2 linked regions of the Pelagibaculum spongiae genome follow. The protein of the gene in region 2 interacts with the protein of the main gene of each other region in a pairwise test. Links are inferred from orthologs where the notes say so. Each region holds a gene or a part of one and is shown on either strand. Other genes may lie near its edges.

Region 1 (4,263 bases), on a different replicon or contig from region 2:
CCTTGCTCGCTTAGCTAGGTTAATTGCTTGGCTAGGTTGCCCCATTGCTTGCCGCACCCACGCTAACTCCAACCATAATTCAGCGTTACGATTATCAATAGTGAGTGCTTGCTCAAGTGTCACTGCTGCCGACTGAAAATTACCGGCAGCCTTGGCTGATCTTGCTTGAGTTAATAACTGCTGAATCGCCGGTTGGTTACTCACTGGCCGATCTTCTGAAGATTGCGGTGATGAAGCGTCGGGAGCAGGAGTAGGCCGGGGAGTTGGAGACGTGTCAGGATAAATAATCTCACCAGAACGGCTCCCTCTGTTGTCGCCAGAACTACTGTCGGTACCAATAATTCTATAATCGACGCCACCACAACCCGCTAAAAATGATAGGGCGATAGTGAACACTAACTTTTTAACAAACTTAAACTGCTGCATGAATGGCTTCCGATAAAATAAAATCTGTATAAGAGCTCATAAATAACGGGCTAGGTTGAAGTCTTAACCACCCAACAAATCACCTAGCCGATCCAGAATTCCTCGGCGGCAGTTTACTGATTGCTGCGGCATTTGCCCAACCGGGGTCGGTAGCTGCTGAACATTTTTACATCCTTTAGCCAAACGACCTTTCGCATCGACGGGAATCATCTGCAATCCATCAGGTAATGGTTGATCATTGTGAGTCATCACTAACGGATCCATCAACCCTTGCCAGATCTTTAATGCACCCGAACTTCCGGTAAGTCCGGCAGGTTTATTATCATCTCGCCCCAACCACACCAGCGCTAACAAATTACCGCTGTAACCGGCAAACCAACTATCTCTTAAATCATCGGTGGTTCCGGTTTTTCCGGCAATTTGGTATTTTTTATAACGCCAACTCAAGCCGCGTGCAGTTCCCGTTTTCACTACCTGTTGCAACGCATGATTCAATTGATAAACCGATTTTTCATCAAATCGTTGTCCGGTTTCCAGTGGATAACGATTGAGTGAAGCGCCTCGATGGTCAGTAACTGCTAACACACTCCGCAACGGGCTATAAAAGCCACCACCAGCGATGGTTTGATACATTTGCTGCATTTGCCATGGCGTGTAGCTAACACCACCTAGCAATAAAGAAGGGTAAATTCTCTCAGGCAATTGCAGCCCCAATCGCTGCAAACTATCGGCAACCATTGGCATACCTAAATCTAACCCAAGCCGAACGCTGGCTAAATTGAGCGAGTCCGCCAAGGAATTTTCTAGCATTACCTTGCCATGTATTTTTTTGTCGTAGTTGGCAGGCTGCCAAGTTTCACCATTGGTCATTTTTAGTGAAACTGGCTGGTCATCAATTAATTGATAGAGCGGCATACCTTGCTCAAGAGCCGCTAGATAAATTGCCGGTTTTAATAAAGAGCCTACTGGCCTGCGTGCTAACAAAGCACGATTAAAACCCTTTTGAAAACTGTCTCTGCCTGGCACCAACGCCAGCACTTCAGCACTCTGGCTATCACTCACCAGCACTGCACCCTGCAAGCTAGCTTTAGTGATTTTCTTTTGTCGTTCCAGCCGCGTTAAACCGTTATTCAATGCCTTTTCAGCTTGCTGCTGAATCATAGGGTTCATTGCGGTAAATATCTGCAAACCTTGTTGCTTTAAATCTTGCTCTCGATAATCTTCTGCCAGCTGTTGCTTGACCAACTGCAAATAGCCCCAATGTTTTTTTGGTTGTGGCTTTGAAGCAAGACCTAACGGCTGGGCTTGATAACGATTTAATTGCCCCTGAGTCAGCTTTCCTTGTTCAGCCAGTAACTTAAGCACTAAATTACGTCGCTCAAGCGCCCTATCAGGATGGCGGCGTGGATTGTACCAAGAAGGCCCTTTAACCATTCCAGCGAGCAACGCTAGCTGGTCGATATCTAATTGCTCTAGTGGCTGGCCAAAATAAAATCGTGCCGCCAAGCCAAAACCATTAATACTGTTTTGCCCCTGCTGCCCTAAATAAACTTCATTCAGATAACTTTCTAGAATTTCAGCTTTGGAATAATGCCACTCCAGCAAGAGTGCCATCATGGCTTCTTGGGCTTTTCGGCTTAACGTTCGTTGATTGGTCAGAAACAGGTTTTTCACTAATTGTTGGGTCAGCGTACTACCGCCCTGGCGAGTTTTACCTGAGCTAATATTGACCCACAGCGCACGGGCAATGCCTTTTAATGAGATACCAAAGTGCTCGTAGAAATCCCGATCTTCAGTCGCCAACAGTGCTTCGACCAATAAAGTGGGCACCTGCTTGAGTTGCACCAATTGCCGATCTTCCCGATGCGCCGGATAGATTCCACCAATCATTAGCGGTTCTAGCTGAACCAGCGCGCTTCCAGAATCAGTTTTGAATCGACGAATTGTCTGGCTGGCAAAATTCATTCGCACCAGTTCAGCCGTTTGCTTGCCATTCCAGCCATTAAAGCCACGGGTTTTAATCTGCAGGCTGGTGGATTTACCGCAGTATTGGCCAACTCGAGGATAGTCACCGGGACAAGGTCGATAACCTAGTTGCTTTAAATGACTGACTAACTGAGCACGCGATAACCCAGCACCTTGATAGAGTGAAACCGGCTTGGCGTAGACATGCGACGGTAGCGACCAACGTCGTCCTTCAAAGCGCTGACGAATCTGCGCATCGAAGTAAACCAGTAGCACAGTAACTAATACCGCAGCAATTAAGAGTAGTTTGGCAAAAAGACGTAACAAAGGTTGGATACAGTTTGTAGCAGAAAGCAACAGGCTATTCAGTCCAGCGCACCATCACAACTGTTTTTTAACAAATCGTTCAATTTTAAGCCCTTGCAAAGCCACGTTTATTCATCGCATGATAATTGGCTCTGTGATTGGCAAAGGAACGGACGCCGATGCCCCCGATTCACTGGACATTTTTATTACTGGTTAACTTGGTAATGATTTTGTTGCTTTACCGCTATCAACGACAAGCGAAACGTTTTAGAAAAGCTGCTGTCAGATTGGATCAGCTGCCTTTGCCAGTGCTGAGGCTTGATCTGGACCAATTGCAGATAGAAAAATTTCTCTCTGGTGGGAGCCAAGCGCTAATCTGCCAGATCAAAAAACATCCGCATATTGCTGAACAGATATTAGAGCGAAATGCTTTTCGCTCGGTTAATCCTGCAGCACGCAAACACTGGCAAGGTAATTTACCGCTTGAGCAGTTATTGGCAAAAGATCAACTGGCGAAATTAATTGAATGCACTAGTCATAACAGCAAAATACCGCTCGATTGCCTGCTGCCCAATCAGCGACAACCCAGTCAGCCACGGCCAGCACATTTGTATGTTTCTAGCCTACATCCGAACCGTCATCTGACGGCGATTGTCGTTCCGGTCGCTGACAACATGATCGATATGGCTGAAATCGCCTGACTTGCCTGACTATTAGTACGTGCATTGTCGCAATTAAGTTATCAGAATCAGCCGTTAACACGATTTAGATGAATATTGATCTGGTTCGAATACGAAAGTTTGTCAAGACAGGTATAATGCTGCTCGTCCTGACCGGGACAAGAAAAACCCTGCAAATGAGAAGTTTGTCAAAATCATATGGATGGAAAAAGTGCGTTCATCCTTTGGCAATGCTCGAACAGGACTCGTTTTAGATCCCATTTAGCAATAACTGCTGGCACGGATAGCCTTCGTGATGGCAGGTTGTTGGTTGTGTAAAACCGGAGAAGAAAAACAGATGGCTCGTCATTTGCGCCGCAATTTCAAAAAACAACAGAAATTAATGGCACGCGGAGTGCTCCAAAAACATGTTAGTGATGGCCCGCATACTGAATGGTTAGGTATGCCTGAGTACTGGATCCACAAATTGACGGTTGACGATAAAGAGTTCACCTATTTTGCCAATACACCAGATCTGGGTATCAACGAAGGTCAAACTCTGGTTTTCCGTTATCAGGAAACGACTAAAGATTTGCGAATTGAAAAGCGCTCTCTGGCTGTAGCTGTCGACCCAAGCGAATACGCTTAATTTTATACCCAACCACTCCAAGGTGCAGGATTCAGCACACTTTGGAGTAGTTTGGGTGTACATCTGCTATCGCATAGCTAAGGCTCGCAGGCTTTATGTATTTAATTATTTTTTAAATACATAGCCCTGCGAACTAAAGCGTTTAAAGTTGTTCCTATTTTTTACTTCTTTATTTTTCTTGTTCTTTAGCCTTCTATCGCTTGATAAATCTCAATCGAGGCTTATTTCTTTTTTCGAAAAAATTAATCCCCTCTGCTT
Region 2 (4,719 bases):
TTTAATGCGCGTGCGGCAGATGCTGCCGCTAGTGCATTATTAATTTGATGCTGACCTGGCAAACTCAATTTGACCGGATAGCTCCCTTCGGGCATTACCAATTGAAACTGATAACAACCGTTAGATTGAATCTTGATTTGATCGGCAGTCACTCGAGCGCCAGCACCCAAGCCAAAACGGCTTTCATGGCAATTGACTAATCGACTGAAATAGGAAGCATACTGATCATCGTCATTTATCAGTGCAACATCATTGCCGCGTAGCGATTGATAAATTTCGCCCTTAGCACGCGCAACACCCTGCAAACTGCCAAAACCAGACAAATGCGCCGCAGCAACATTATTTACTAATGCCACATCAGGCTTAGCCAACCCAGTTAGATATTCAATTTCACCGACATGATTGGCACCCATTTCGATCACTGCATAACGATCTTGTTCGCTGAGTTGAAGCAAGGTTAGTGGCACGCCCAAGTGATTATTTAAATTACCCTTAGTTGCCAAGGTCTGATCTTGACCGCTCAAAATCGATGCCAGCATTTCTTTAACACTGGTTTTGCCGCAGCTACCAGTAATACCAACGACTTTAAGATCTAACTGCCTTCGCCACCAACGGGCGATTCTTCCTAAAGCCAAGGTAGCGTCAGGGACAATCAGCATTGGCAAATCAACATCTAGCTTTCGCTCAACTAACAATGCTGCAGCACCCAGCTGAGCCGCTTTTTCGGCGAAGTTATGACCATCAAACCGGTCACCGGCAATCGCCACAAATAAATTACCCGACGTAATAGTTCGCGTATCAATCGAAACGCCGGTTACTTGCACATCGGCAGTTAATTCTGCCCGTAGCATTTTTGCCATATCGGCTAAAGAAGCATTAAACATATTGCTCTCCAGCTTTTGCTTGCAACAATTCACTTACCGCTTGTAGATCAGACCAGAAGGATTTCTTACCTTGAATATCCAGATAATCTTCATGGCCTTTGCCAGCCACAACGATTAAATCTCCCGCCTTGGCAACCGACAGCGCCTTGGCAATTGCCTGATTGCGCTCTGGCTCTAACCAGGCTAAATCAGGCTGCTGCAAGCCGGTTTTAATATCGGCAAAAATTTGCGCTGGATCTTCAAAGCGAGAATTATCTTGAGTAATCACCAACTGATCAGAATTTTGTTCTGCAGCGGCGGCCATTTGAGGTCGCTTATTACGATCCCGATCACCACCACAGCCAAAGACACAGTAACTTTTGCCGCTGACCAACGGACGTAACGCAGATAACACTTGCTGCAATGCATCTGGCGTATGGGCGTAATCAACGACAACTAGTGGCAGTTCACTACCACCAAAACGATTCAGTCGCCCCGGCACTGGCTTAAGATTTGATGCTGCCTGCAGCACTTTCTCTGGTGCGAAATCTAACAGTAAGCAACCGATCACACCCAACAAATTCGACAGATTAAAACTGGCCAGCAACTGCTGGTTGGCAAAATCAAACTGACCCCAGCTAGTATTTAATTTCGCTTGGCAACCGTTCTGATCTAATACCGATTGTTCGGTAACTACAAAACGATCACACAAATCTAAGCCTTGTGGCTGCGGATAAACGCTATAACCGATACGGGTAATTTCTGGTCGTTGTTGTTTCAGTTGTTGCAGCAATCGAATGCCAAAAGCATCATCCAAATTCACTACCGCATGCTGCAATGGCATTTCCAGAAATAGCTTGGCTTTCGCTTCGCCGTATTGCTCCATCGAGCTGTGATAATCCAGATGATCTTGGGTTAAATTGGTGAATAAGCCGGTTTCGAAACGGCAGCCTTCCACTCGATGCTGATCCATTGCATGGGATGACACTTCAATCGCTGCATGGCGAACACCTTGCTGATACATTCCCGCTAAAGCCGCTTGCACAGTTACCGGATCCGGCGTGGTATTACCTGTCTCTTGCAATTGTTCTGCCGCATCTTGGTCACTATCAACCGCGCCAGTACCTAAAGTACCAATGACGCCACCTTGCGAACCTAGTTGATTCCAGCAATGAGCTAAAAATAAGCTACAGGAAGTTTTACCATTGGTGCCGGTAATGCCAACTAACGGCATTTGCACTGAAGGGTGCTCATAAAAACGCGAGGCTAATTTACCCACCCGGTTTTTCAATTTAGGCAATCGAACTAGCGGTAAATCGCTTTGAAAAGCGGAATCGTCATGCTGATCAAGAATAATTGCACAAGCACCTGCTTTTTCTGCTTGAGCAAGAAAATCCAGCCCGTGGCCAGTATTTCCTTGTACTGCGATAAACGCATATCCAGGTTGAATCTGTCGACTATCTAAAGCTAGACCTTTAACTTGCAGATCCGGAACTTCACACCAGCCAGACAACAGCTCAGCGAGTGACTTCATTAGTAATCACCTCTCGAGCTGCCAGCAACCCCGGTAAACTCTGATCCGGAGCAATATTCATTAAACGTAAACCTCCCGCCATCACCCGGGAAAACACCGGTGCAGCGACATCGCCACCATGGTAATTATCTCCGCGCGGATCACGGACTACGACTACCATGGCTAATCTAGGATTAGTTGCCGGTGCAACACCGGCGAAAAAAGCCATATAAGAATCATCGGAATAACCACCGGCCGTTGCTTGACGGACCGTACCGGTTTTTCCTGCCACTCGATAACCAGCAACGCTCGCTTTAAAAGCGGTTCCTTCTCGACTGACGACACCTTCCATCATTGAAACAACTTGCTCGCTAGCTACCGCATCAAGTACCTGCTCGCCGCCCAGCACCTTGTCAGTTTTCAATAAGGTTGGATGAAGTAATTTACCTTTGTTGGCCAAAGCTGAATAGGCGCGCGCCAGCTGAATCGGCGTCACGCTCAAACCATATCCAAACGACATGGTAGCCAAATCGATTTCTTTCCATTTATAACGATCCGAAAGCTTTCCACTACTTTCACCTGGAAGCTCTATGCCGGTAGCCATACCTAGCCCTACTTTGGCAAAAGTACCTTGCAATTGATTCGGTGGTAAATCTAAAGCAATCCGACTGACTCCAATATTACTGGATTTCTGTAAAATGCCGGCCAGCGATAGCTTGCCAAAATCTCGATGATCTCGAACCACACCACCGTCTAGCTTCATTACGCGGGGCGAAACATTGATCAAACTATCTATATCAAACTTGCCTGACTCAATTCCGGCTAAAACCGTTAACGGCTTCATGGTCGAACCTGGCTCAATCGTGTCGGTTACCGCGCGATTTCTCAATGACTGTGGCTTTAACTGGCGTCGGTCATTGGGATTAAATGAAGGTTGAGATGCCATGGCTAAAACCTCACCGGTTTTAATATCCATTACTACTACCGAGCCAGCGCTACCGCCTACTTCGGCCACCTTGGCTTTTAATTCCCGATAGGCAAGATATTGCATTCTTAAATCGATGCTTAAGGCTAAAGATTTACCAGCACGAGGTTCAGCAATTCGCTCGATCTCTTCAACCACTTGGCCTTGCAGGTTTTTTAACACTCGCTTATTGCCATTAGCACCCTGAAGCTGACGATCAAAACTACGCTCGATACCTTCCTGACCATTCAAATCGATGTCGGTAAAGCCCACCACATGGGCGGCAACTTCACCTGCAGGGTAGTAGCGGCGATATTCGGTTTGTAAGAAGATGCCAGGGATTTTTAGCGCGCTTACTTTCTCAGCTAGCGCTGGATTGACATGCCGTTTGACCCACAGAAACTCTTTACTTTGAGAGCGGGTTAAACGTTTGCGTAATTTTTTACAACCGAGGGAAAGTTGGCGACAGAGCTTATCTAAGCGCTCATTTTCTGGATCAATTTTGGAAGGATCGGCCCAAACACTTTTAACCGGGGTGCTGATAGCAAGCGGCTTGCCATAGCGATCGGTGATCATGCCGCGACCAGCAGGAATAGACACTACCCGTAGCGATCGAGCATCACCCTGATTACGAAGAAAATCTGGATTCAACAACTGAATATCAGCCATTCGATACAACACTGCACCTAGCGCCATTATCATTAAAATGGCAACCAGCCAAAGCCTCCAGTCCTTGATGCTTTTTAGTTGTTCAGTCATGGCCTCACCACTATCACGTCTGCTGCCTTGGGCAATTCCATGCCCAGTTTTTTTTGCGCTACCTGGGCAACACGACTATGTGTTGCCCAGGTACTTTCTTCTAATAACAATTGCTGCCAGCGAACTTCCAGTTGCTGTTTTTCAACTTGCAACTTTTGCCACCGGGCAAAGGTTTGTCGATTCAAGTGCGTTACATTGACGACTGCAACGGCTGAACCTATCACCAATAACCAAAGCGCGATGCTGACCAGTAACCACTGCCTGCCAAGCGCAGCCATAGTTAAATTCCTGTGCGTTCCGCAATTCTCAGCACAGCACTTCGTGCTCGGCTATTTTCCAAGGCATCTTCAGCGCTGCCTTTAATTGCCTTGCCAAGTGCTTTAAGCGTGCCTTCCGTGTCCTTATGCATCACAGGCAAATCACGCGGCAACTGCTTGCCTCGTTCCTGATCACGAATAAAGCGCTTAATAATTCGGTCTTCCAGTGAATGGAAGCTAATAATCACCAACCGTCCTTGTGGTACCAGCAACTTTAAAGTCGCAGGCAACATAGTTTCGATTGCGCCCAATTCATCATTGATAAAAATTCGCGTGGCCTGGAATACCCGAGTCGCAGGGTGT

What was found.
Region 1: the proteins of DC094_RS02310 (region 2) and mrcB interact in binary tests that used the Escherichia coli proteins (3 or more experiments, as listed by UniProt). The link is inferred for Pelagibaculum spongiae from one-to-one orthologs.

The regions. Positions count from the first base shown.
Region 1 is NZ_QDDL01000016.1:36,204-40,466, reverse strand. Bases 105-3,117 are described here. They hold mrcB (penicillin-binding protein 1B), read right to left. Parts: upstream 2,719-3,117; coding sequence 490-2,718; downstream 105-489. Other genes in these bases: DC094_RS21225 (hypothetical protein), read left to right, coding at 2,877-3,117; DC094_RS21235 (tetratricopeptide repeat protein), read right to left, coding at 105-426. In the rest of the region: more of DC094_RS21235, read right to left, coding at 1-104; more of DC094_RS21225, read left to right, coding at 3,118-3,398; DC094_RS21220 (hypothetical protein), read left to right, coding at 3,673-4,005. UniProt on the Escherichia coli protein: Cell wall formation. Synthesis of cross-linked peptidoglycan from the lipid intermediates.
Region 2 is NZ_QDDL01000001.1:533,187-537,905, forward strand. Bases 1,741-4,719 are described here. They hold DC094_RS02310 (peptidoglycan D,D-transpeptidase FtsI family protein), read right to left. Parts: upstream 4,100-4,719; coding sequence 2,381-4,099; downstream 1,741-2,380. Other genes in these bases: DC094_RS02305 (UDP-N-acetylmuramoyl-L-alanyl-D-glutamate--2,6-diaminopimelate ligase), read right to left, coding at 1,741-2,397; ftsL (cell division protein FtsL), read right to left, coding at 4,096-4,377; rsmH (16S rRNA (cytosine(1402)-N(4))-methyltransferase RsmH), read right to left, coding at 4,380-4,719. Also shown: DC094_RS02300 (UDP-N-acetylmuramoyl-tripeptide--D-alanyl-D-alanine ligase), read right to left, coding at 1-884; more of DC094_RS02305, read right to left, coding at 877-1,740. UniProt on the Escherichia coli protein: Essential cell division protein that catalyzes cross-linking of the peptidoglycan cell wall at the division septum. Required for localization of FtsN.